Regions from separate parts of the Leminorella grimontii genome, predicted to be linked through region 3. Evidence: riboswitches for the same ligand, from Rfam matches in the RefSeq annotation. Region 3 holds a riboswitch; each other region holds the start of a gene.
The links. Region 3 has a riboswitch for thiamine pyrophosphate ahead of thiM (hydroxyethylthiazole kinase). Riboswitches for the same ligand answer to the same signal wherever they lie in the genome.

Region 1 (7,939 bases), 2.0 Mb from region 3:
CAATGATCACCGGCTCCATGGGCATGCTACCGTCAGCCAGTCTGAACGACAAAGGATTCGGCCTGTACGAACCGGCCGGCGGTTCCGCGCCGGACATTGCCGGCAAAAACATCGCCAACCCGATCGCCCAAATTCTGTCGCTGTCGCTTCTGCTGCGCTACAGCCTGAACGCCAATGACGCCGCCGACGCGATTGAAAACGCCGTCAACAAGGCGCTGGCGCAGGGATACCGCACCGGTGATTTAGCGGGCAACGGTCCGTCCGTTTCTACCAGCCAAATGGGCGATGCTATCGCTCAGTTCGTCGCACAAGGAGCATAACGATGTCTCAGAGCATGTCGAAAACACTGTATCAAAAATTATACGACGCACACGTTGTGTACGAAGCGCCGAACGAAACGCCGCTGCTGTATATCGATCGCCATCTGGTGCACGAAGTCACCTCTCCCCAGGCGTTTGACGGCCTGCGCGCCATGAAGCGCCCGGTTCGCCAACCGGAGAAAACCTTCGCCACCATGGACCACAACGTTTCAACTCAGACTAAAGACATCAACGCCTGCGGCGAGATGGCCCGCATCCAGATGCAGGAGCTGATTAAGAACTGTAAAGAGTTCAACGTCTCCCTGTACGATCTGAACCACCCTTATCAGGGCATCGTACACGTTATCGGGCCGGAACAGGGCATGACCCTGCCGGGTATGACTATCGTATGCGGCGACTCCCACACCGCCACTCACGGCGCGTTCGGCTCGCTGGCTTTTGGCATCGGCACTTCTGAAGTTGAGCACGTGCTGGCAACCCAAACCCTGAAGCAGGCCCGCGCCAAGACGATGAAAATCGAAGTGAACGGCGCTACCGCTCCGGGCATTACGGCGAAGGACATCGTGCTGGCCATTATCGGTAAAATCGGCCACGCCGGCGGTACCGACCACGTAGTGGAATTCTGTGGCGAAGCCATTGAAGCGCTGTCGATGGAAGGCCGCATGACCCTGTGCAACATGGCGATCGAAATGGGCGCCAAGGCCGGGCTGGTCGCGCCGGACGACGTTACCTTCAGCTACGTGAAGGGCCGCCAGTTCGCACCCAAGTCGGAACAGTGGGACGAAGCCGTCGCCTACTGGCGCACGCTGAAGTCCGATCCGGGCGCGTCGTTTGACGCCGTAGTGACGCTCAACGCCGCCGACATCGCCCCGCAGGTAACCTGGGGCACCAACCCGGGCCAAGTAATGGCGGTCGATCAGGCAATCCCTGCCCCCGAATCGTTCAGCGATCCGGTTGAACGCGCCTCGGCGGAAAAGGCGCTGGCCTATATGGATCTGAAAGCGGGCCAGAAGATGACCGACGTCGCCATCGACAAAGTGTTCATCGGCTCCTGCACCAACTCCCGTATTGAGGACCTGCGCGCCGCAGCCGCCGTCGCCAAGGGGCGCAAAGTCGCACCCGGCGTCGTCGCCATGGTAGTGCCGGGCTCCGGCCCGGTGAAAGCGCAGGCGGAAGAAGAAGGCCTGGACAAAATCTTTATCGAAGCCGGCTTTGAATGGCGCCTGCCGGGCTGTTCAATGTGTCTGGCGATGAACAACGACCGGTTAGAGCCGGGCGAACGCTGCGCGTCGACCAGCAACCGTAACTTTGAAGGCCGTCAGGGCCGGGGTGGGCGTACTCACCTGGTTAGCCCCGCGATGGCCGCCGCCGCAGCCATCAGCGGCCACTTTGCCGACATCCGTTCGCTGGCTTAAGGAGACAACAGCATGACGAAGTTTACTCAACATACCGGCATCGTAGTGCCGTTAGACGCCGCCAACGTAGATACGGACGCCATTATTCCCAAGCAGTTTCTACAAAAGGTCACCCGCACCGGCTTTGGCCAGCACCTGTTCAACGACTGGCGCTTTCTGGACGACGCGGGGCAAAAGCCCAATCCGGACTTCGTGCTGAACAAGCCGCGCTATAAGGGCGCGTCCATTCTGCTAGCGCGCGAAAACTTCGGCTGCGGCTCCTCTCGCGAGCACGCGCCCTGGGCGTTGACAGACTACGGCTTCAAAGTGGTGATCGCGCCAAGCTTTGCCGATATCTTTTACGGTAACTCCTTTAACAACCAGCTGCTGCCGGTCACGTTGGCCGAAGCGGAAATCGACGAACTGTTCGCGCTGGTAGCGGCACAGGAAGGCGTCACCTTTACCGTCGATTTAGAAAATCAAAAGGTGATTGCGGGCGATAAGGCCTACGCCTTTACCATCGACCCTTTCCGCAAGCATTGCATGATTAACGGATTGGACAGTATAGGCCTGACGCTGCAACACGACGATGCGATCGGCGCCTATGAAGCGAAGCAGCCAGCGTTCTTGCGATAGGCCGTCATTTTGATTGGTAAGCCCCGGCAAGGGGCTTACCTCATTAAAAACCCAATGTGTTTTCCACACACTTTTAAGCCATAATATAATTCATCCCCCACCCTACCAGCCCTTTAATATAATCATCTTTATAGAAAATACTTTCTCAAATTAGAAAGCCATCACCGCCCCTTAAAGGCCATAATATTAAAAAGGTTTTTACCCTATATTATTCTATAGAGTTAAAGAGATTTATTCTTATTAACATCTTTCCATTAACTAATAACAACCAAATAAAAACATAGTTACAACAAAACAAAAACAATAGTAAGAACTTGATAAATTTAATAATTAAAATAAATTATCATAATGAAACAAATTCTTACCTAATTGCCCATAAAAATATAACCTAATTTAAAACAACAAGATACGATAATTATTATTTAAAATAACTATTATTTGATTATTGATTATTTTAACTGCTTAACGTATTAATATATCCACGTCTGACATACAAAACCCAGGCAGGCAACACATTAATCAAGAAATAATTTTTATATTATTTTAAAACCCCATTTTGACCGATAGTAACGCTGCGCCCCGCTATAATCATCTTCGCGCAAATCAGACTGCCGTATTCAGGAAGAAAACACCGCGTCATCAACCGTCGTTCTATCGATCAAAATGCCGTTTATAAGGCTTGTTCTTTCTATGAAAAAAGATAGCAAAAACACGCATTGCGTCATTAACGGTTGGCTAATCGATAGCGCAACTGATTCCATCATTCATCAAGAGACAAAAGAAGTTAAACGCCTCGGTGAATTTCAATTCAAGCTGTTGCTGATCTTAAGCGAGCACGCCGGCGCCATACTTTCCAAAGAACGCTTGAACTCTCTGGTCTGGGAAAAGAGAGTCATTGGGCAAAACAGCCTCCCCAACGCAATACACGCGCTGCGGGCCGCGTTGGAAGACTCGGGGAAAGATCAGAAGGTCATTATCACCGTTCCACGAAAAGGCTATCTGCTGGAAAAAGCCTACTGCGTTTTGCAAACGCCTGCCGAAGACGGAGATAAAGCAGCGGCAGAGATAGAAACGACGCGGGTCGCGCCCCCTACTTTCACGATTGCCGAATCCAGCGAATCGCTTCCTCAAAACGAAAGCGCTTACCTTCAGGACATCGCATCGATGCGGACAGCCTGGGTGACAGGCCCCTCGGCCATCAAAGCCAAACGTCAAGGCCGTGGGCTTTACCTCAGCCTGTTTATGATGGTCGTTAGCGCCTTCACACTGGGCGTTTATGCCTTCACGCCCTCTCAGGCGTTTTCTGACGAAGAAAACGTACAAGAGTGCCAGAGCCCTTACAGGCTCACTCAGCTCAGCCAACCGGATACAAATGACCTGGCGTTGACAAAGATGCTTCATCTATTGAAAGAAAATGGGTAGGGAAAAGGCTCGCAAAAGGATCGTATAAGAAAAATTCTTACTCGATCCCGCGCCGCCCTATTTACTGTTGCGCCTTATTTCGCCAAAATGAGGGCCGCTTTTTAGATTCCCAACGCGTTATCATCAGTTTCTCTAAAATTGTCCATCGAACTTCTGCGGACAGCGAATTCTGTAAACGCTTATGTCATCGCCAGGAACGGCGCCTGCGCTAAATCCTTCGATTTAACCGCGCGGACGTTAATCCTTGCGTCAGAGTTTGATTGATTAATTCAGGAAAATACATGCTCGGTCCATATCTTAACGGCGCCGCAATCTTTTTTGGCGGCGCTCTCGGCCTTCTACTCGCGCCCATCATTCCTCTACGCCTGCGCGAAGGGCTTCCCGCCGCGTTTGCTATGACCTCCATCGCGATGGGCGTCGTCATGACGATCAAAGTACATCAGCTGCCCGCCGTCGCGCTGGCGCTGATTCTGGGCGTCGCCATCGGCGAACTTTGCTATATGGAAAAAGGCGTTCAGAAGTTCGGTTCTTTTATTCAACGCGCGCTGGCTCATATTGTTCCAACTCGCCATCACGGCATGACGCCGGAAGCCTATAGTCAGAATTTTACCGCTCTTATCGTGCTGTTTTGCGCCAGCGGCACCGGCGTCGTCGGTTCTTTGACGGAAGGTATGACCGGCGACTATCAGCTTTTACTGGTGAAATCGCTGCTCGACGTCTTCACCGCTGCTATTTTCGCAACGACCCTCGGCGTCGGCGTTATGACTATCGCCCTTCCCCAGTTAGCCATTCAGGCCGCCCTGTTCTGTTCCGCTCGCCTTATCATGCCCTTTATGGACGACGTTACGCTGGGCGACTTCTCTGCCTGCGGTGGAATTTTGATGATTGCCGTAGGGCTTCGCATCGCCCAAATAAAAACCTTCGCCGTGGTTAACTTCCTTCCGGCACTGGTTCTGATTGTTCCCATATCGCTCTATTGGCATAAGTTTATGGGATAAGCCCTCTTCTCGCCGCAGCCTTAAAATAAATCCGCTTCCTCCCCGCGGCGAGAGCAACTACAATATATTCACCTCAACGGGGTGCTTGCCTAAAAGCTGAGAATGCGTTCGGTCGCCTGAACCTTACCCGTAGAACCTGATCCGGTTAATGCCGGCGGAGGGATTTGAGAACGCGTATAGCCTAAGCCTACCGCTCAACGCGCCGTTGACTCAAAGACCTTTGTTTCCTTTTGTTTTATGACTTTTTTATAGCTTTTTATAGCTATTTATAAAAACCAGGAGCGCAAAGTGTTAAGAAAAGCCGTCGTTACTACGCTGCTGCTTATCGCCGCCAGCCCTATCTTTGCTGCCGACACAAAGCCGGTTCTGACCGTCTACACCTATGACTCCTTTGCCTCCGAATGGGGCCCGGGGCCCAAGATCAAGCAGGCTTTTGAGGCCGAATGCGGATGTACGCTCAATCTCGTTCCCCTGTCCGACGGCGTTTCTCTGCTCAACCGCCTGCGGATGGAAGGTAAAAACAGCCCTGCCGACGTCGTTCTGGGGTTAGACAACAACCTTACCGCTGCGGCTAAAAAAACCGGCCTGTTCGCCCCCCACGGCCAAGATGAGGACATGAAGAAACTCACCGTCCCCGGCGGCTGGCAGGACGACACCTTTATTCCCTACGACTACGGCTACTTCGCCTTTGTTTACAACAAAGAGGCGCTAAAAAATCCGCCTAAAAGCCTGAAAGAGCTGCTAGAGGGCGAACAAAAGTGGCGCGTTATCTACCAGGATCCGCGCACCAGTACACCCGGCCAAGGGCTGATGCTGTGGATGCAGAAAGTCTACGGCGATGAGGCAGCACAAGCCTGGCAAAAACTGTCAAAAAAAACCGTTACCGTGACCAAGGGCTGGAGCGAGTCCTACAAGCTGTTCTTAAAAGGCGAGGCCGATCTGGTGCTGAGCTACACCACCTCGCCCGCCTATCACATGATTGAAGAAAAAATCGACCGCTACGTCAGCGCGCCGTTTGAAGAAGGGCACTACCTGCAGGTTGAGGTCGCAGGGCGCCTCAAGGCAAGCCAACAGCCGGAGCTGGCGGATAAATTTATGGCGTTTATGACAACGCCGGCCTTCCAAAGCCAAATCCCCACCGCTAACTGGATGTATCCGGTTATCGACATCCCGCTGCCGGAGGCATTCTCACGCTTAGCCAAGCCGACCAAAGCGCTTCAGTTCAGCGCAGAGGACGTTGACGCCAACCGCGCATCCTGGATTCGGACGTGGCAAAGCGCCGTCAGCCGCTGATAGCGCCCTGGCTTTGGCCGGGCCTCCTGTCTGCGGGCCTTATTGTCAGCGTTGCTCTGGCCGCATTTATCACCCTATGGCTATACGCGCCGCCGGGCAATCTGCGCGCTTTGGCGAGCGACGCCTATCTATGGCACGTCGTACGCTTTACCTTCTGGCAGGCATTCTTATCCGCCGTCATCGCCGTGACGCCCGCGGTATTTATCGCCGGGGCGCTGTTTCGCCGAGAGTTTATCGGCAAAACGCTGCTGCTTCGCCTGTGCGCCATGACGCTGGTGCTGCCGGTGCTGGTGGCGGTATTTGGACTTCTGAGCGTTTACGGACAGCAGGGCTGGCTTTCTCAGCTGCTGCGGCTGATGGGCTTCACGCCGGAGTTTTCTATCTATGGCCTGACGGGCATCCTGCTGGCCCACGCCTTTTTCAACCTGCCGCTGGCGACCCGACTGCTGCTACAGGCGCTGGAAGGCGTGGCCGTTGAACAGCGCATGCTTGCCGCACAGCTGGGAATGAACGCCCGACAGCGCTTTCGCTTCGTCGAATGGCCTGCCTTGCGGCGCCAGCTTCTTCCCACTCTGGCTTTGGTATTTATGCTGTGTTTCGCCAGCTTCGCCACCGTGCTCACCCTCGGCGGCGGCCCCCGGGCAACGACCATTGAGCTGGCCATCTACCAAGCGCTTTATTACGACTTCGACTTGCAACGCGCCGCGCTGCTCGGCCTGATCCAACTTTTCTGCTGTATCGTCGTGGTGCTCGTCAGCCAACGTCTCAACGCCGCGCCGCCGGTTGGCGCGACCTACGGCCTGCGCTGGCGCGATCCTCGAGACTCGCGCCTGCGTAAAGCCGTCGACGCCATGCTTATTGTTGGCACTATGCTGTTTTTGATTCCGCCGCTGCTGTCGGTCATCATCGATGGCGTAAACGCCGCTGCCCCAAACGTTTTACGCCAGAGCGCGCTTTGGCAGGCGCTGTCGACGTCGCTGCGCATCGCGGCCGCTTCCGGCCTGCTTTGCCTCGCGCTTACCGTGATGCTGCTGTGGAGCAGCAGAGAGCTTAAGCTTCGCTACAGCCCCTGGGGAGGCCGACTTGAGGCCTGCGGCATGATGATACTGGCCATGCCGGCTATCGTGCTGGCCACCGGCTTTTTCCTGCTGCTTAGCCACAGCGTTGGCCTGCCTAAATCCGCCGACGGGCTGGTTATTTTCACTAACGCGCTGATGGCCATCCCCTATGCGCTCAAAGTGCTGGAAAACCCGATGCGGGATCTGGCGGAACGCTATACGCTGCTGGCCCAGTCACTCGGAATGAACGGCTATAGTCGCCTGAAATGGATCGAACTTCGCGCGCTCAAGCGCCCTATGGCTCAGGCGCTGGCCTTTGCCAGCGTGCTGTCTATCGGCGACTTCGGCGTTATCGCCCTGTTTGGCAATGACGAATTTCGCACCTTACCCTATTATCTTTACCAGCAGTTAGGCAACTACCGCAGCGCGTCTGCGGCCGTTACTTCGCTACTGCTGCTGCTGGTAAGCTTCGCCCTGTTTACACTGATTGAACGGTTACCCGGACGCCATGATCGCACTTGATGACCTCTGCTATCCCTATCCGCCGCTTTTCCTGCGCTTTACTCTTAAGGCCAAGTCGGGCGAGCGCATCGCTATTCTCGGCCCCAGCGGCGCGGGTAAAAGCACGCTTTTGCACCTTATCGCCGGCTTTGTTTTTGCGCACAGCGGAGAGCTTAAGCTTAACGGGCAAGATCACCGAGACACGCCGCCGTCCGAGCGCCCGGTTTCCATTTTGTTTCAGGAAAACAATCTGTTCGCGCACCTTACCGTCGAGCAAAATATCGGTCTGGGCCTGGATCCCGGGCTTAGCCTGTCGG
Region 2 (7,939 bases), 580 kb from region 3:
CCTCTTGCGATATCTTCATTGAACAGAACTTGGGGCCGCACATGGAGCAGAAGTGGGCGATTTTACCGGACGCCTGCGGCAGCGTTTCATCGTGGTAGGCGCGGGCTGTTTCTGGATCCAGCGCGAGGTTAAACTGATCTTCCCAGCGAAACTCAAAGCGCGCTTTTGACATGGCGTTATCGCGGATTTGGGCCCCTGGGTGTCCCTTGGCCAGATCGGCGGCATGAGCAGCGATGCGATAGGCGATCAGCCCTTGTTTAACGTCCTCTTTATTTGGCAGCCCCAGATGTTCTTTCGGGGTGACGTAGCACAGCATGGCGCAGCCAAACCAGCCGATAAGCGCTGCACCGATGCCAGAGGTGAAGTGGTCATAGCCGGGGGCGATATCCGTCGTCAGTGGGCCGAGCGTGTAGAAGGGCGCTTCATGGCAATGTTCTAATTGCTCGGTCATGTTACGGTGAATCATTTGCATCGGAACATGGCCGGGGCCCTCGATCATGACCTGAACGTCGTACTGCCAGGCTATTTTCGTCAGCTCTCCCAGCGTATGAAGTTCAGCGAACTGGGCTTCGTCGTTGGCGTCTTGCACGGAGCCTGGCCGCAGGCCATCTCCTAACGAGAGTGCGACATCGTATTTGCTACAGATTTCGCAGATATCGCGGAAGTGCTCATACAGAAAGTTTTCTCTATGGTGAGAGAGGCACCACTTTGCCATAATCGCTCCGCCGCGTGAGACGATGCCCGTCAGGCGATTGGCCGTCAGCGGCACGTAGCGTAAAAGCAGACCGGCGTGAATAGTGAAGTAGTCCACCCCCTGTTCAGCCTGTTCGATAAGCGTATCTTTAAAGACCTCCCAGTTCAGGCTTTCAGCGATGCCGTTTACCTTTTCCAATGCCTGGTAAATGGGAACGGTGCCGATGGGCACCGGGCTATTGCGGATTATCCATTCGCGCGTTTCGTGAATATAGCGCCCGGTGGAGAGATCCATAACGGTATCCGCTCCCCAGCGGGTAGCCCAGACCAGCTTTTCCACCTCTTCCTCAATGGAGGAGGTTAACGATGAATTACCTATGTTGGCGTTAACTTTTACCAAAAAGTTTCGCCCGATAATCATGGGCTCTGATTCCGGGTGGTTTACGTTGGCGGGAATAATCGCGCGGCCTGCAGCTACTTCCGCGCGGACAAACTCCGGCGTGATGTTTTCCGGCAGGCGAGCGCCGTAGGATTGCCCAGGATGCTGGCGCGTCAGCGCCTCTGAACGCAGGCGTTCTCTGCCTACGTTTTCTCTCAAGGCGATGAACTCCATTTCTGGCGTGATGATGCCCGCTCTTGCGTAATGCAGCTGGGTCACGCATCGGCCCTCTTTGGCGCGCCTTGGCGGCGGAAGGTGCGTATAGCGCAGGTGATCGAGCCCCTCGTCGGCAAGGCGCTGCTGGGTAAAGTGTGATGACGCCTTCGTCAAGGGCTCGGTGTCGTCGCGCTCTTCTATCCAGCGTTGGCGCAGAGGCGCTAGCCCTTGGTGAACGTCTATGCAGGCCGACGGATCGCCGTAGGGGCCCGACGTATCGTAAACGGGAACTGGCTCATTTTCTTCATACTGGGGGGCGCTTTGCGTGCCGCCGATGAGCGTCGGGCTGAGGCATATTTCCCGCATGGGAACTTGGATATCGTCGCGGGAGCCTTGAATATACACCCTGTGCGAATTGGGGAACGCGTGTCCCTGTAGTTGAGCGATAAACTGCTGCGCCTGAGCGCGTTGGATTCTTCGGTTAGACATAGCAAACTCCAAAAATAACAAGTGGGGATTGCTTGTCCGGAGTTCGAGGAGGGAGTAATGGATAGCGAAAATTAGCGCGGTGGCCTTTTTCCTATCCGAATTGAATTACTCTTGTTCCCTTCGCGGGTATTAGCCCGATCAGGTTCCGCGGATCCCGAATTAACGGTCTCAGCCCGCACCATAAAGGTCGCTGGGCACTCCGACAAGATTAGCCGCCATAAAGGCGGTAAAGCACAGTATAGGTAAGACGATAAAAACGGCAAAGGGATTTTTGTCCGCTTTGCCGTTATGACTGCTTGGTTGAGCTGTGGTGGCTTTCCCAGTTTTTAATTGCTTCTACAATCAGCTTATCTTCCAGCATAAACCGATTTGCCAGCAGTTCGCCTACCGTTGAAAGATCTTCATCCAGCTGTAATATGGTGTCGTCATTAATGCCTTTTTCAACATAGCTATCGTAAAATGCCATGATTTTTCTAGTATTTTCTTCTAGCAACGGATAAATTTTTTGACCAGGGGCGAGATTGGGGCTTGTAGCGCCTTCATCCTGAATAATGATTCTGTCATAGATATGAAAATGGCAAGCGGAAAGGTAGTCCACCAGGTGATGGCCAAAGTCGATCAGCGCTTTCTCATTAAGAGGGATATTTTTCTCTTTGTTTGGTTTAATACCAACCAGACGATAATAAGTAACGAGCAGGCTTTTGCGCGACTCTAACCATTGGTCAATCAATTGATGGTTACCGCCCACGCGCTCAGTTAGAGTTTCAAGTCGGTTTAGCATAGGATGTCCAGAGTCATTAAGTTGGTTGGAAAAGTTAAGATAATGTAAAAACCGTTGTTAGATTGCCAGTAAATAAGAGGTTTAGCAAGACGGTCATGGAACAACAGTTACGCGGTGATGAGTCTGGCTGGTGGTTATTGAGCTATGCCGGTAAGTTGTGGCTTCCTAAGGGGGAGCTGCCTTTTGGTTTTGCAAAGGATTTTCAGTTAAGCGGCGAGAGGGCGTACCGCATCGGTGAGTGGCAGAGCCACCCCGTGTGGTTGGTGCGTCAGTCGCGAGCGCGGGATATGGCGTCGGTGCGCCAATTGCTCAATGAGGATCGTGGTCTGTTTCAACTGGCCGGCCGAGCCGTTCAACTAGAGGATTTTTATCGCGCACACCGCTTTTGCGGTTACTGCGGGCACGCCATGACCATTAGCGACAGGGAGTGGGCCTGCCTGTGTCCGAACTGCCATCAGCGCTATTACCCGCAGATAGCTCCCTGCGTCATTGTCGCCATTCGTAGGGAGGACAAGATATTGTTGGCCCAGCATAATCGACACCGCGGCGGCATCTATACCGCGCTGGCTGGCTTCGTCGAAGTGGGGGAGACGCTGGAGCAGGCCGTTGCCCGCGAGGTTCACGAAGAGAGCAACCTGTCGATAAAAAATCTGCGCTATATCTCCTCGCAGCCGTGGCCGTTCCCCCATTCGCTAATGGTTGCCTACCTAGCCGATTATGACAGCGGAGAGTTGAAAATCGATAAGTCCGAGCTGCTTGACGCCAATTGGTTTGATTACGACCGATTACCCATGTTGCCGCCGCCGGGGACGGTCGCTCGCCGCCTTATTGAAGACACGGTTGCCTTATGTCGGGCGGAACGAGAACACGGACAATAGCGGTGTGACCTGTCAGCTGTAGGAAGAAGCCCCTGCATGTTACAATGCGCGCAATTATCGAGGATAAAAATAATGAATGAACTAAAAAACGATCGCTATCTGCGCGCTTTGCTGCGCCAGCCCGTTGACGTGACTCCCGTATGGATGATGCGGCAGGCAGGGCGCTATCTGCCGGAATATAAAGCAACCCGCGCTGAGGCTGGCGATTTTATGGCGCTGTGTAAAAATGCCGAACTGGCCTGTGAAGTCACCCTGCAGCCCCTGCGGCGCTATGCTCTGGATGCGGCAATCCTGTTCTCCGATATCCTTACCGTTCCTGACGCCATGGGGATCGGGCTCTATTTTGAAACGGGAGAGGGGCCGCGCTTTGAGCGCCCGGTAACCTGCCGCGCTGACGTAGAGAAACTGCCGGTGCCCGATCCCGAGCAGGAATTGGGCTACGTTATGAACGCCGTACGCACTATTCGTCGGAATCTGAAAGGGGAAGTCCCCCTTATCGGCTTTTCAGGCAGCCCGTGGACTCTAGCGACCTATATGGTCGAAGGGGGCAGCAGTAAGGCGTTCACCAAGATTAAGAAGATGATGTACGCCGAGCCTGAAACGCTGCACCTGCTGTTAGACAAGCTGGCCGACAGCGTGGTCCTTTATTTGAATGCTCAGATCCGCGCCGGCGCACAGGCGGTAATGATTTTCGATACCTGGGGCGGCGTACTGACTGGGCGCGACTATCGTGAGTTCTCTCTGGCTTATATGCATAAGATTGTTGATGGTCTGATGCGGGAAAACGAAGGCCGCCGAGTGCCGGTTACTCTGTTCACCAAAGGGGGCGGACAGTGGTTGGAGGCAATGGCTGATACTGGATGTGATGCGTTAGGACTGGATTGGACAACGGATATCGCCGATGCGCGACGTCGGGTTGGCTCTCGCGTGGCTCTGCAGGGCAACATGGATCCCTCAATGCTGTACGCCTCGCCAGCAAGAATTGAGCAGGAGGTCGCAGAGATCCTGGCCGGGTTTGGCCAAGGCGATGGTCACGTGTTCAATTTGGGACACGGTATTCATCAAGACGTACCGCCCGAGCATGCCGGGGCCTTCGTTGACGCCGTTCACCGTTTATCCCGGCAGTATCATGACTGATACTGCAGCGCTTAGGGCTGAGCAGGTTGAAAAAGCCAAAGCGGTCGTTAAGCAAGACCGCCTTGGTTTTGATGAGCCTAAGTGGATTGCCGGCGCCGACGTTGGTTTCGAGCAGGACGGTAAGATCACGCGCGCGGCGATCGCCGTACTCAGTTACCCTTCGCTTGAGCTGGTGGAATATCGAGTTGCCCGCGAGCCCACTTCGCTTCCCTATATTCCCGGCCTGCTTTCGTTTCGTGAATACCCGGCACTTCTCGCCGCCTGGGAACGGTTAACCATCGTTCCTCAACTGGTGTTTGTTGACGGCCAAGGAATCGCTCATCCTCGGCGGCTTGGTGTGGCCAGTCACTTTGGTCTGCTGGTAGATGTGCCGACGATAGGCGTAGCTAAAAGTCGCCTGTGTGGGCATCATGACGAGCTTGAGCCTTTTGCGGGTGCCGTTTCGCCGCTTATTGATAAAGAAGAACAGATAGGTTGGGTTTGGAACAGCAAGGCCCGCTGCAAGCCGCTTTATATTTCTATCGGCCATCGCGTTAGCCAAGAGTCGGCCCTGTTCTGGGTTGAACGCAGCATGCGCGGCTATCGGCTTCCAGAACCTACTCGCTGGGCAGACGCGATAGCGTCGCGACGCCCGGCATTTATGCGTTGGCTTGCAGCGCACCCGGAAAAGAACGTCGACGAAGGCTGAAAGGCTCGTTGACTCACCGCTTTTAATTTTGATGAGACATTTTCATGTTGCGTAACCCGATTCATTTACGGCTGGAAAAATTGGCCAGCTGGCAACACTTCACCTTTATGGCCTGCCTGTGCGAGCGTATGTACCCAAACTATCAGGCCTTTTGCCTTGAAACCGGGTTTGCCGAGCCTCAGGTTTATCGCCGAATTCTGGATCTGGTCTGGGAAACGCTGGTCGTTAAGGATGCAAAGGTCAATTTTGATAGCCAGCTTGAGAAGTTAGAGGAAGCGATTCCCGATGCGGACAGTTTTGATATTTACGGCGTTTATCCGGCAATTGACGCCTGCGTTGCGCTAAGCGAAGCGATCCATGCGCATCTTAGCGGAGAGACGATTGAGCATGCCGTTGCCGTCAGCGAAGCCTCGATTCGTACCGTTGCAATGTTAGAGATGACGCAGGCGGGAAGAGAAATGACGGACGAGGAGCTAAAAGTCCTTGCGCCAATAGAGAACGAATGGGACGTTCAGTGGGAAATTTATCGCCTGCTAGCCGACTGCGAGGAGCGGGATGTTGAGCTGATCAAGGGGCTTAGAGCGGACCTGAAAGAGGCTGCTGTAAGCAATATTGGCATAAATTTAGCCTAAACAGTGATAAAACGTGACTTAGAGCTTAAATAATAGCTTGTCAAGGCTTCACAGCCGTGTCCGATTGGTCTACATTTGTGTTGCCTTTAAAAAGTGGCTATCGATAGCGTCTGGGCTGGGGTTAACAGAGACTTTCTTTACCCATCCGTATTCGATACATTGCATGCAATAAAATACATTGTAAGGATAATTTATGAACAAGACTCAACTGATTGACGTAATTGCAGACAAGGCTGGTCTTACCAAAACTCAGGCCAAAGCGGCCCTGGAATCAACCTTAGGCGCAATTACTGAGTCTCTGAAAGACGGTGACCCAGTACAACTGGTTGGTTTTGGTACATTCAAAGTGAATCACCGCAATGCCCGTACGGGTCGCAACCCTCAGACCGGCAAAGAAATCAAAATTGCGGCGGCTAACGTTCCGGCATTCGTTTCAGGCAAAGCACTGAAAGACGCCGTTAAGAAGTAATTAAGCCACGATTACTGATATAGTAAGGGGCATGTTGCCCCTTTTCTTTTTTGTACAATGATAAAACGCGGCCTTATTGTTTTTCCTTTCCTTTTGGCGCTGGCGGGATGCGGTTCAACCAGCCAAGAGCCAACGCTGGCGGCGTCGGGATATATTGCCGACGGTGGAATCGTTCGTCTTTGGAGCAAGGTAGACGGCGAAGGGCAGCCCATGCGCTTGATGAGCGTGTATACCCCGTTTTCCGGCGACACGATCGCTACCCACTATGAGTTTATTGACGGCAAGCTAAGCCTTATTCGCAGTGAGGCTCAAAATGACGCGTTGATTCCCCAAACGCAGCTCAGGCTGGATCCCAAAGGGAATCCCAGCTTTATGCAAAGGCGCTTGGCCGATCGTAATGAATCCCTGTCAGAAGACGACATTCTGCGTATGAAGTATGAATCTCAGCGGGTTTTGGCGATGAGTCGTTCGCTTGCCGCCGGAAAAATTCGACTGCATCAAGGCTATATTCAGGACAGGGACATTATTTCCTGCGGTGGTGAAGCTGAAAATCCTCGCTTTTCACCCAGCGAGCAGCAGTGGTTGGATAAGCGCATCCGTAACGGCGGCTTTGTCAGCTTGGCTTGGCTTTCCTCATCCCGAGGGATTCAACTTCTGCTGGTGGCCAACGAGAATTTTTGCCAGTGGGAGCCGAAACTGAGCAATTTCTGATTTCAGGCGATAAGGCAAAGAAAAAGCCGCTGTTCATCGAGTGAACTGCGGCTTTTTTGTTAACGCCAGATAGAACTATTGAGCGTCCCGTTCTCTGGCGACGGCGCGATAGCCAATATCTTTACGGTAGGTGCAGCCGTTCCATTGGATCTTTTCCGCTAGCTTGTAGGCCCTTTGCTGAGCCTGAGCTACGCTTTCGCCCAACGCTGTGACGCAAAGTACTCGCCCTCCTTGGGTCACAACGTGGCATTCCCGTAGCTGTGTTCCCGCGTGAAATACTTTTTCGCCTTCTACTTCATCTGTCGGTAATCCACTGATGACGTCGTTAGTTCTATAGTCTCCTGGATAGCCTTCGGCCGCCAGTACGATGCCTAACGCTGCACGAGGATCCCATTCCGAAGTTTTTTCACTCAGACGACTTTCGGCTCCGGCCAGGCACAGCTCAACAAAGTCGGACTTCATGCGCAGCATGATGGGCTGAGTTTCCGGATCGCCAAAGCGGCAGTTGAATTCAATCACCTTTGGCGCGCCCGCGTCGTCGATCATCAGGCCGGCGTATAAAAAGCCGGTATAGGGATTTCCTTCTGAAGACATTCCGCGAACGGTAGGATAAATAACCTCATCCATAATGCGTTGATGAACTTCATCGGTGACGACCGGCGCGGGAGAATAGGCGCCCATACCGCCGGTATTGGGGCCCCTGTCGCCGTCATATGCGCGCTTATGGTCTTGGCTGGTCGCCATCGGAACGACGTTTTCACCGTCCACCATGACGATAAAGCTTGCCTCTTCACCGGACAGAAACTCCTCAACCACGATACGGTGGCCCGCGTCGCCAAAGGCATTGCCTTCCAGCATGTCCTTCG
Region 3 (7,939 bases):
CGACATCGTGCTGGACTGCAGCGGCGTATTTGGCAGCCGGGCCGACGGCGAAGCCCACATTGCGGCCGGCGCCAAAAAGGTGCTGTTTTCACACCCCGGCGGCAACGACCTCGACGCAACGATTGTCTACGGCGTCAACCACGCTATTCTTCGCGCGGAGCACCGCATCGTATCCAACGCCTCCTGCACGACCAACTGCATTATTCCCGTCATCAAGCTGCTGGACGACGCTTTCGAAATCCGTTCGGGTACGGTGACCACTATCCACGCCGCCATGAACGACCAGCCGGTAATTGACGCCTACCACAAGGATCTGCGCCGCACCCGCGCTGCCGGACAGTCGATTATCCCGGTGGATACCAAGCTGGCGGCGGGCATCACCCGCATTTTCCCCAAGTTTTGCGATCGCTTCGAGGCGATTTCGGTGCGAGTTCCTACCGTTAACGTCACCGCCATCGACCTGAGCGTCACGTTGGAAGTGCCGGTCAACGTCGGCGACGTTAACCGCCTGCTGGAGCACGCCGCCAACAATGCGCTTAACGGCATCGTTGACTATACCGAGCTGCCGCTGGTTTCTACCGATTTCAACCACGATCCGCACAGCGCCATCGTCGACGGAACCCAAACCCGCGTCAGCGGCCAGCATCTGGTGAAAATGCTGGTGTGGTGCGACAACGAATGGGGATTCGCCAACCGCATGCTGGATACCGCATGGGCGATGAGCAACTGCGATAAGGCGCTGCGTCAAAGCGCGCCAGTGGAGAAAGAGGCTCAGGCCTGACGGTCTTCATATTCTCGTTAGAAAAAGCATCGGGCGCCTTAGCGCCCGACCTTCATTCAACGTTCACCACCAGCGATAAAAGTGATGAACCGGCCCAATGCCGCCGCCAACCTCCAGCGAATCCGCCGCTACAAGCGCGCCCTGCAAATAGGCCTTCGCCGCTTCGACCGCCTGCGGCCAGTCGTCACAGCGAGGACGTAATGCCGCCAGCGCGGCCGACAGCGTACAGCCAGTGCCGTGAGTGTGGCGAGTCGCTACCCTCGGCGCGGTAAAACGTTGGCTTCCCTGCGGCGTTATCAGCCAGTCCGGGCTTTCGGATTCACTCAGGTGCCCGCCTTTCATCAGCACTGCTTTACACCCCATGGCCAGCAGCGCTTCTCCCTGCTCCAGCATTTCACGCTCGCTTGCAGCCTGTGCGCATTCAAGCAGCGCGGCGGCCTCCGGCAGGTTTGGCGTAATCAGAGACACTGTCGGCAGCAGGCGCCGACGAATGGCCGCCACCGCTTCCGGCGCCAGCAGCGGATCGCCGCTCTTGGCAACCATCACGGTATCCAGCACAACAAAGGGGATATCGTAGCGTTCCAGCGCGTCGGCGACGGTATGCACAATGTCAGACTCCGCCAGCATGCCTATCTTGGCGGTATCAATTCTGACGTCGTCCAGCACGGAACTCAGCTGGGCGGAGACAAACGACGGCTCAATGCGGTAGACGGACTGCACGCCCCGCGTATTCTGCGCCACCAGAGCCGTCATTACGCTGGCGCCATAGGCCTCCAGCGCTGAAAAGGCCTTCAAATCCGCCTGAATGCCCGCCCCGCCGCTCGGATCGGTACCGGCAATAGTCAGTGCGTTAATTCTCATACCGTCATCTCCTCTAGCCGCTGCGGCCTAAGCTGATAAAACAAATCCAGAAAGCGCGGCGTAAAGCTGCCCGGCCCATCGACCTCAGCCGCCGCAATGCCGCCGCAGGCGGCCATCACCATGCAGGCAGATGCCGCCCGTTCCAGTCGCCGCTCTTTGCTGGCGGCGATAAACGCCGCCACCGCGGCGGACAGCGCGCAGCCGGTGCCGACCACGCGGGTCATCATCGGGGAGCCGTAGGGTACAGAGTAGGTCAAATGCCCGTCGGTGATATAATCAACGTCGCCGGTTACGGCCACCACCGCTCCCGTCTCCTGCGCCAGCGCTTTCGCCGAAGGCAGCGCGGTGAAGGACGCATCAGCGCTGTCGACTCCCCTCCCACGGGCGGCGCTTCCCGCCAGAGCCATGATTTCAGAGGCGTTGCCGCGAATAACGGCAGGCCCTTGCGCTATCAGCTCCCGGCAAAACGCCGTGCGGTAGTGCAGGCCCCCGACGGCAACCGGATCGAGCACCCAGGGAACGCCGGCTCGATTGGCCGAGGCGACCGCCAGCGTAATGGCGTCTTTCTGTTCGTCATGCAGCGTCCCTACGTTGACCAATAGCGCGTCGGCAATGGCGGCAAATTCAGCGACCTCCTGCCGGGAAACGACCATCACAGGGGAAGCGCCGAGCGCCAGCAAAACGTTGGCGGTAAAGTTCTGCACTACCTGATTGGTCAGGCAGTGTATGAGCGGCGCTTTCTTACGCAGCAGGGAAAGAGAATCGGCGGCAATCGCGCCGGAAAGAATAACAGGGTCAGATGAGGTCATAAGGCTCCCAACCGGCGAGAAGAAGACAGGTCCGTTGGGAAACGGTGACTTCCCTACGCTGGCATAATCCAGATCAGGTAATACGGGTGATATCTCAGCCGCGCGTTAAGCGAAGCACCCCGAGTCAGAAGGTCATTATTCGACGAATTTTCGTTTGGGTCAAGGTGCCAAAAAGGCGCAGCCGCAGGCGCTCAAATGAAGTGGAACATTGCGGAAGATAAAAAATAATTGATTAAAAAAAGGGGAATTGGTGTTCTTTTGTACAGATTTGTAAGGTCGACACAACTGATAATATTGCTTGAGCTATACTGATTACTCAAGCAGAAAGTCGCAAACCACTACGGTTATCACACTTCTGCCATCTTTACTTCAGGGCAAAGGAAAAATTGATTTCGATCACATAATTGTTTGCCCGGAGCGGTATTCTAAAATTGAATTTGACGGCAGTTGACTGATAAAGAGGTAAGTTATATGACAGTAAATATTACTAGCAAACAAATGGATATTACCCCGGCAATTCGCACTCACGTCGAAGACCGTCTCAAAAAGCTGGAGAAATGGCAGGTTCAGTTAATTAATCCCCATATCGTACTTTCTAAAGAACCTAAAGTGTTCGTTGCCGATGCGACGATAACAACGCCGAACGGCCCACTGGTCGCCAGCGCCAAACATGAAGACATGTATGCTGCTATCAACGAGCTGCTGTTAAAGCTTGAACGCCAGCTCAACAAAGTGCAGCACAAGGCGGAAGCCCGCCGCGCCGACGGCAGCGTAAAGGAAGCGAATCTGCAGCAGCTGCAAGAAGATTGATTTGATTTCTCTTTTTTATTTTACGCGCCCTCCGGGGCGCGTTTTTCATTCCGGTAGGCCATAACGCCTTCGCCTTCCCTGCATTTGGGCCTTTTACTTCGCCGATGAACAATATCGGTTGACAGAGCGGAAAGGTGCCGGTTAAGTTAGGGCATCTTTTTATTCAGGATATTTCCAACGCAATGAGATCCGTGCCGTTTTTCTTCGCTTTCTTTTTTAGCCACCCCTGACTGGGAGGCGTTTCGTCCGTAGCTCCGAAGCGAGCAGAAAGAAAGCGAAGACGAACACTGAAGCCTCCCAAAAGGGAGGCTTTTTTATTGGACGCTTTTTATTACTACAGAACATATACCCTAAATAATTCGAGTTGCATGAAGGCGGCAAGGGAGTGAATCCCCAGGAGCTTACATAAGTAAGTGACTGGGGTGAACGACAAATCTGTCTGGAACAGATTTGAACGCCGTTTGCGGCGGCCCGCAAGGGCGAGGCCCATGGATGGGCCGAGTATTTACAGCCAACGCACAGGCAACTTGAAGTATGACGGGTATAAAAACAGGTGACACAACGTTATGAACGAAAACCCACTGCTTGGACTCAGAGAACGCATTACCGCGCTTGACCTGCAACTGCTGGAACTGCTGGCGCAGCGCCGCAGCCTGGCGCTGGACGTAGCACGCACCAAACAGGCCACCCATCTACCGATCCGTGATAAGGAACGCGAGCGCGCGCTGCTTGGCCGCCTGGTTGAAGAAGGCAAAAAGCACAGCCTGGACGGGCACTACATTACCCGCGTATTTCAGCTGATCATTGAAGACTCCGTACTGACGCAACAGGCACTCCTGCAGCAGTTTATCAATCAGGACAAGCTCAGCACCGCCAGAATTGCCTTTCTCGGCCCCAAGGGCTCCTACTCGCATCTGGCCGCTCGCCAATACGCCGCCCGCTACTTTGACGGCCTCGTCGAATGCGGATGCAGCCGATTCGACGACATCTTTAAGCTGGTTGAAACCGGCCAGGCAGACTACGGCGTGCTGCCTATCGAAAACACCAGCTCGGGATCGATTAATGAAGTCTACGATCTCCTGCAGTCCACCAGCCTGTTTATCGTCGGCGAACTGACCAACCCGATTAACCACTGCCTGCTCAGCGCGGTGGAGACGACGCTCGATCAAGTCACCACCCTCTACAGTCACCCGCAGCCTTTCCAGCAGTGCACCCAGTACCTGAGCGGCTTCCCCGATTGGAAAATCGAATACTGCGAGAGCACCTCTGCCGCTATGGAAAAAGTCGCAAGCCTCAAGTCGCCGCACGCGGTCGCCGTCGGCAGCGAGCCAGGGGGCGCGCTGTACCAACTTCAGGTATTGGAACACATACGGGCTAACCAAAAAGAAAACATCACCCGCTTTATCGTCGTTGCCCGTAAGCCCATTGAGGTCGCCGCGCAAATACCGGCCAAGACCACTCTAATCATGGCGACCGGCCAGCAGTCTGGTGCGCTGGTCGAGGCGCTGCTGGTGCTGCGTAAGCACAATATCGTGATGACCAAGCTGGAATCTCGCCCCATCAACGGCAATCCGTGGGAGGAGATGTTCTATATCGATATGCAGGCCAACCTGAACTCCATCGAAATGCAGGGCGCATTGGAAGACCTGCGCCCAATTACGCGCTCGGTCAAAGTGCTTGGCTGCTTCCCGAGCGAGAACGTCGTCCCCGTTTCCCTCGAATAGCCTCTTTAAGCCCCAACGTCGCTTAACTTCGGCCTCTTTTGAGGTCTGAGGTTAAGCGATTCCCCTTCCCTCCACCTACCTTCCTGACAGCAAACTTAAACGACCTTGAACATCCAAGACGCCGCCCCTCGATCGCTTCCCAATCAATACTATTTCCCGGCTATATTTATAAACAAGAAATAATTAAAAATTACACCTACATTTAACAAAGAAGAAATAATAAACAGCAACAACCGTTTTATTTACGAAAAAATAACGAATATGGATATATTTATTCGATATTAAAGAAAGCAGTAATTCTATATACCCCAAACATCTCGATCTCATAATCTATATGTCACGCATAGAAAAAACAAAAAAGATATAAATAGCAAAACAATTAGATTAAAAATCTAAATGACAAATTTGGACAAACTAAAATGTTGATCAAAGCCAAAATATTGGTAGCATCATCGAACGAGCATTAGCTTATTAAATTTAAGTTAATGCCTAAAAAACCCTATAAATGACTACGTATGGCATAGCAGAAGGCTAAACCGGTAACGGCTGAGCGCTCTGTATTACAGCCATGCCAGACATATAAGAAAACCGGAATTATTATCCCCTCTTTTATTTTAAGAGTGAACATATACAAGGAACGCTTTGTCATGGATAAAGATAAAATTCGCATTTCTACCATCGCACTCTCTATTTCAATACTTCTAGGAACGCTCCCTTCTATTGCTTTGGCTGATTATTCTCCTGCGGCCCAAGACGATCTCACGATTAACAACAGTGAAAACGTGACTCTTGACGCAACGACAAACGCAACGGGCGATTGGGACCACCTTTATCGCGTTATCATTGGCGCCGATGTTTCCGCACCTTCAGCAACCAACAGCGGTTCGCTGACTATCAGCGGAGGCCGCGCAGTCAGCGGATTTAGCGGCTATATCGGCGCTGGAGCAGGTTCTACGGGCTCGCTGACCATCAGCGGCGCAGGATCGTCTTTAACGCTAGTCGACGCCAATGATAGAAACAATAACGTCCTCATGCCAAGCATCCGTCTGGGCACTTCCGGCGGTCAGGGGGAACTCACGGTTGAGAACGGCGGTTACCTCTATTCTGAAGACACCCTGGAAACCGGCTATCTTCAAAACAGTACGGGCATCGTCAACGTCAGCACCGGCGGCCATGTAGAAGTGCTTCGCTCAATGACCATCGGCGCGCAGGGCATAGGCAGGCTCAACGTCACCAACGCCGGTAAGGTTACCGTCGGCACGGCAGGCCAGATGCTGATTGCCTTTGAGAATGGTTCAGAGGGGCACGTCGTAGTCAGCGGACAGAATTCCGAGCTCACCGTTGGACGTCTCATTTTTGTGGGATCCAACCTGGCCGGCGCCGATTCAGTAGGTACGCTGACCATCAACAACGGCGGCGTCGTTAACGTCAACGCCGCTGCGGGTACGGCGAGCATGGGATTTGGCTACAACAATATCAGCACCGGCATACTCAACATCGGCGCCGCTGCGGGTCAGTCTGCCGTTCAGGCGGGTACGCTTAACGCGGAAAATATCATTATCGGCCAAAAGGGCGTTATCAACTTTAACCACACCGACGGTGACTATGAGTTCGCCTCTAACACCAGGGGGAACGGCAGCCTGGAGCATCGCGGCGCAAACAGCGTAACCAGACTAACGGGAACTCATCAGTATACCGGAAGCACCACCGTTTATGACGGTACGCTTCAAGCGGGTTCAAACACGGCGTTCAGCAGCGCGTCCGTCTTTAACGTTCAAACGGCAGGAACGCTCGATCTTAACGGATTCGACCAGACCCTCTCCTCGCTTAACCTTGCCGGTACCCTGACGTTCCAGCGGGAATACGCCGGAACGGGAAGCTTTACTCCAGTAACGCTTAGCGTAAGCGACTTTGTCGGTAACGGAGGAACGATCGTCTTTAATACCGAACTAAACGAAGACGCCTCTCTGACGGACAAACTGAACGTTACGGGCAACGCCTCCGGCACGGCCTTCGTCGCCGTTAAAAACGCAGGCGGCCTCGGCGCTCAAACGCTGGAAGGGATTGAGTTAATCAGCGTTGCGGGTAACTCCGACGCCACCTTTACGCAGCAGGGGCGTATTGTCGCCGGCGCTTACGAATACCGTCTCGAAAAGGGATCGAGCACCAACGATAAGAACTGGTACCTGACCAGCACTTATTCACCGGCGCCAGCGCCTACGCCCGATCCGGATCCGACACCAACCCCCACGCCAACTCCCAGCGATGACGACCAGCACGTTTATCGCCCGGAAGCAGGCAGCTATCTGGCCAACAACGCGGCGGCCAATACCCTGTTTATCACCCAATTGCATGACCGTCTGGGCGAAACTCAGTATACCGATGCCCTGACCGGCGAAAAGAAAGTCACCAGCCTGTGGATGCGCCACGTCGGCGGCCACAACGGCTTTAAAGACGGCAGCGAGCAGCTAAAAACCACCAGCAACCGCTACGTCGCACAGCTCGGCGGCGACGTTGCTCAGTGGAGCCGAAACGGGCTTGACCACTGGCACCTGGGCGTTATGGGCGGCTATGCCAACAATCGCAGCAAGACCCACTCTGACGTGACCGACCACACCTCTCGCGGCCACAGCACCGGCTACAGCGCGGGTCTGTACGGCACTTGGTATGCCAATGCAGAAGACAAGTCAGGTCTGTACGTCGACACCTGGGCACTCTATAACTGGTTCGATAACCGCGTAGAGGGCGAAGGACTGTCTGCCGAGAAGTATTCTTCCAAGGGCGTCACGGCTTCGGTAGAAAGCGGATATACCTTCAAGCTGGGGCAGACCCAAAACGCCAGCTACTGGCTGCAGCCCAAAGCCCAGGTTATCTGGATGGACGTTAAAGCGGATGACCATACCGAAAACAACGGAACGCGAGTACAGGACGACTCGGCGGGCAACGTGATGACG

Region 1: linked by a shared signal. The riboswitch ahead of thiB (thiamine ABC transporter substrate binding subunit) and the one ahead of thiM (hydroxyethylthiazole kinase) in region 3 are both predicted to bind thiamine pyrophosphate.
Region 2: linked by a shared signal. The riboswitch ahead of thiC (phosphomethylpyrimidine synthase ThiC) and the one ahead of thiM (hydroxyethylthiazole kinase) in region 3 are both predicted to bind thiamine pyrophosphate.

Annotation. Positions count from the first base shown of each region.
Region 1 covers NZ_CP146357.1:3,009,082-3,017,020, forward strand. Annotated here, with positions in the region: gene leuB (3-isopropylmalate dehydrogenase) at 1-320, shown strand, start outside; gene leuC (3-isopropylmalate dehydratase large subunit) at 335-1,735, shown strand; gene leuD (3-isopropylmalate dehydratase small subunit) at 1,748-2,350, shown strand; gene V8L73_RS13980 (winged helix-turn-helix domain-containing protein) at 3,041-3,772, shown strand; gene V8L73_RS13985 (DUF554 domain-containing protein) at 4,054-4,770, shown strand; TPP riboswitch at 4,838-4,951, shown strand; gene thiB (thiamine ABC transporter substrate binding subunit) at 5,059-6,063, shown strand; gene thiP (thiamine/thiamine pyrophosphate ABC transporter permease ThiP) at 6,039-7,643, shown strand; gene thiQ (thiamine ABC transporter ATP-binding protein ThiQ) at 7,630-7,939, shown strand, end outside.
Region 2 covers NZ_CP146357.1:470,521-478,459, forward strand. Annotated here, with positions in the region: gene thiC (phosphomethylpyrimidine synthase ThiC) at 1-1,777, opposite strand, end outside; TPP riboswitch at 1,876-1,989, opposite strand; gene rsd (sigma D regulator) at 2,064-2,558, opposite strand; gene nudC (NAD(+) diphosphatase) at 2,654-3,436, shown strand; gene hemE (uroporphyrinogen decarboxylase) at 3,509-4,573, shown strand; gene nfi (deoxyribonuclease V) at 4,566-5,261, shown strand; gene V8L73_RS02405 (YjaG family protein) at 5,306-5,893, shown strand; gene hupA (nucleoid-associated protein HU-alpha) at 6,087-6,362, shown strand; gene V8L73_RS02415 (DUF1481 domain-containing protein) at 6,420-7,073, shown strand; gene purD (phosphoribosylamine--glycine ligase) at 7,149-7,939, opposite strand, start outside.
Region 3 covers NZ_CP146357.1:1,045,607-1,053,545, reverse strand. Annotated here, with positions in the region: gene epd (erythrose-4-phosphate dehydrogenase) at 1-781, shown strand, start outside; gene thiD (bifunctional hydroxymethylpyrimidine kinase/phosphomethylpyrimidine kinase) at 845-1,642, opposite strand; gene thiM (hydroxyethylthiazole kinase) at 1,639-2,451, opposite strand; TPP riboswitch at 2,485-2,583, opposite strand; gene raiA (ribosome-associated translation inhibitor RaiA) at 2,923-3,261, shown strand; Phe leader region at 3,443-3,580, shown strand; gene pheA (bifunctional chorismate mutase/prephenate dehydratase) at 3,828-4,985, shown strand; gene V8L73_RS04960 (autotransporter outer membrane beta-barrel domain-containing protein) at 5,633-7,939, shown strand, end outside.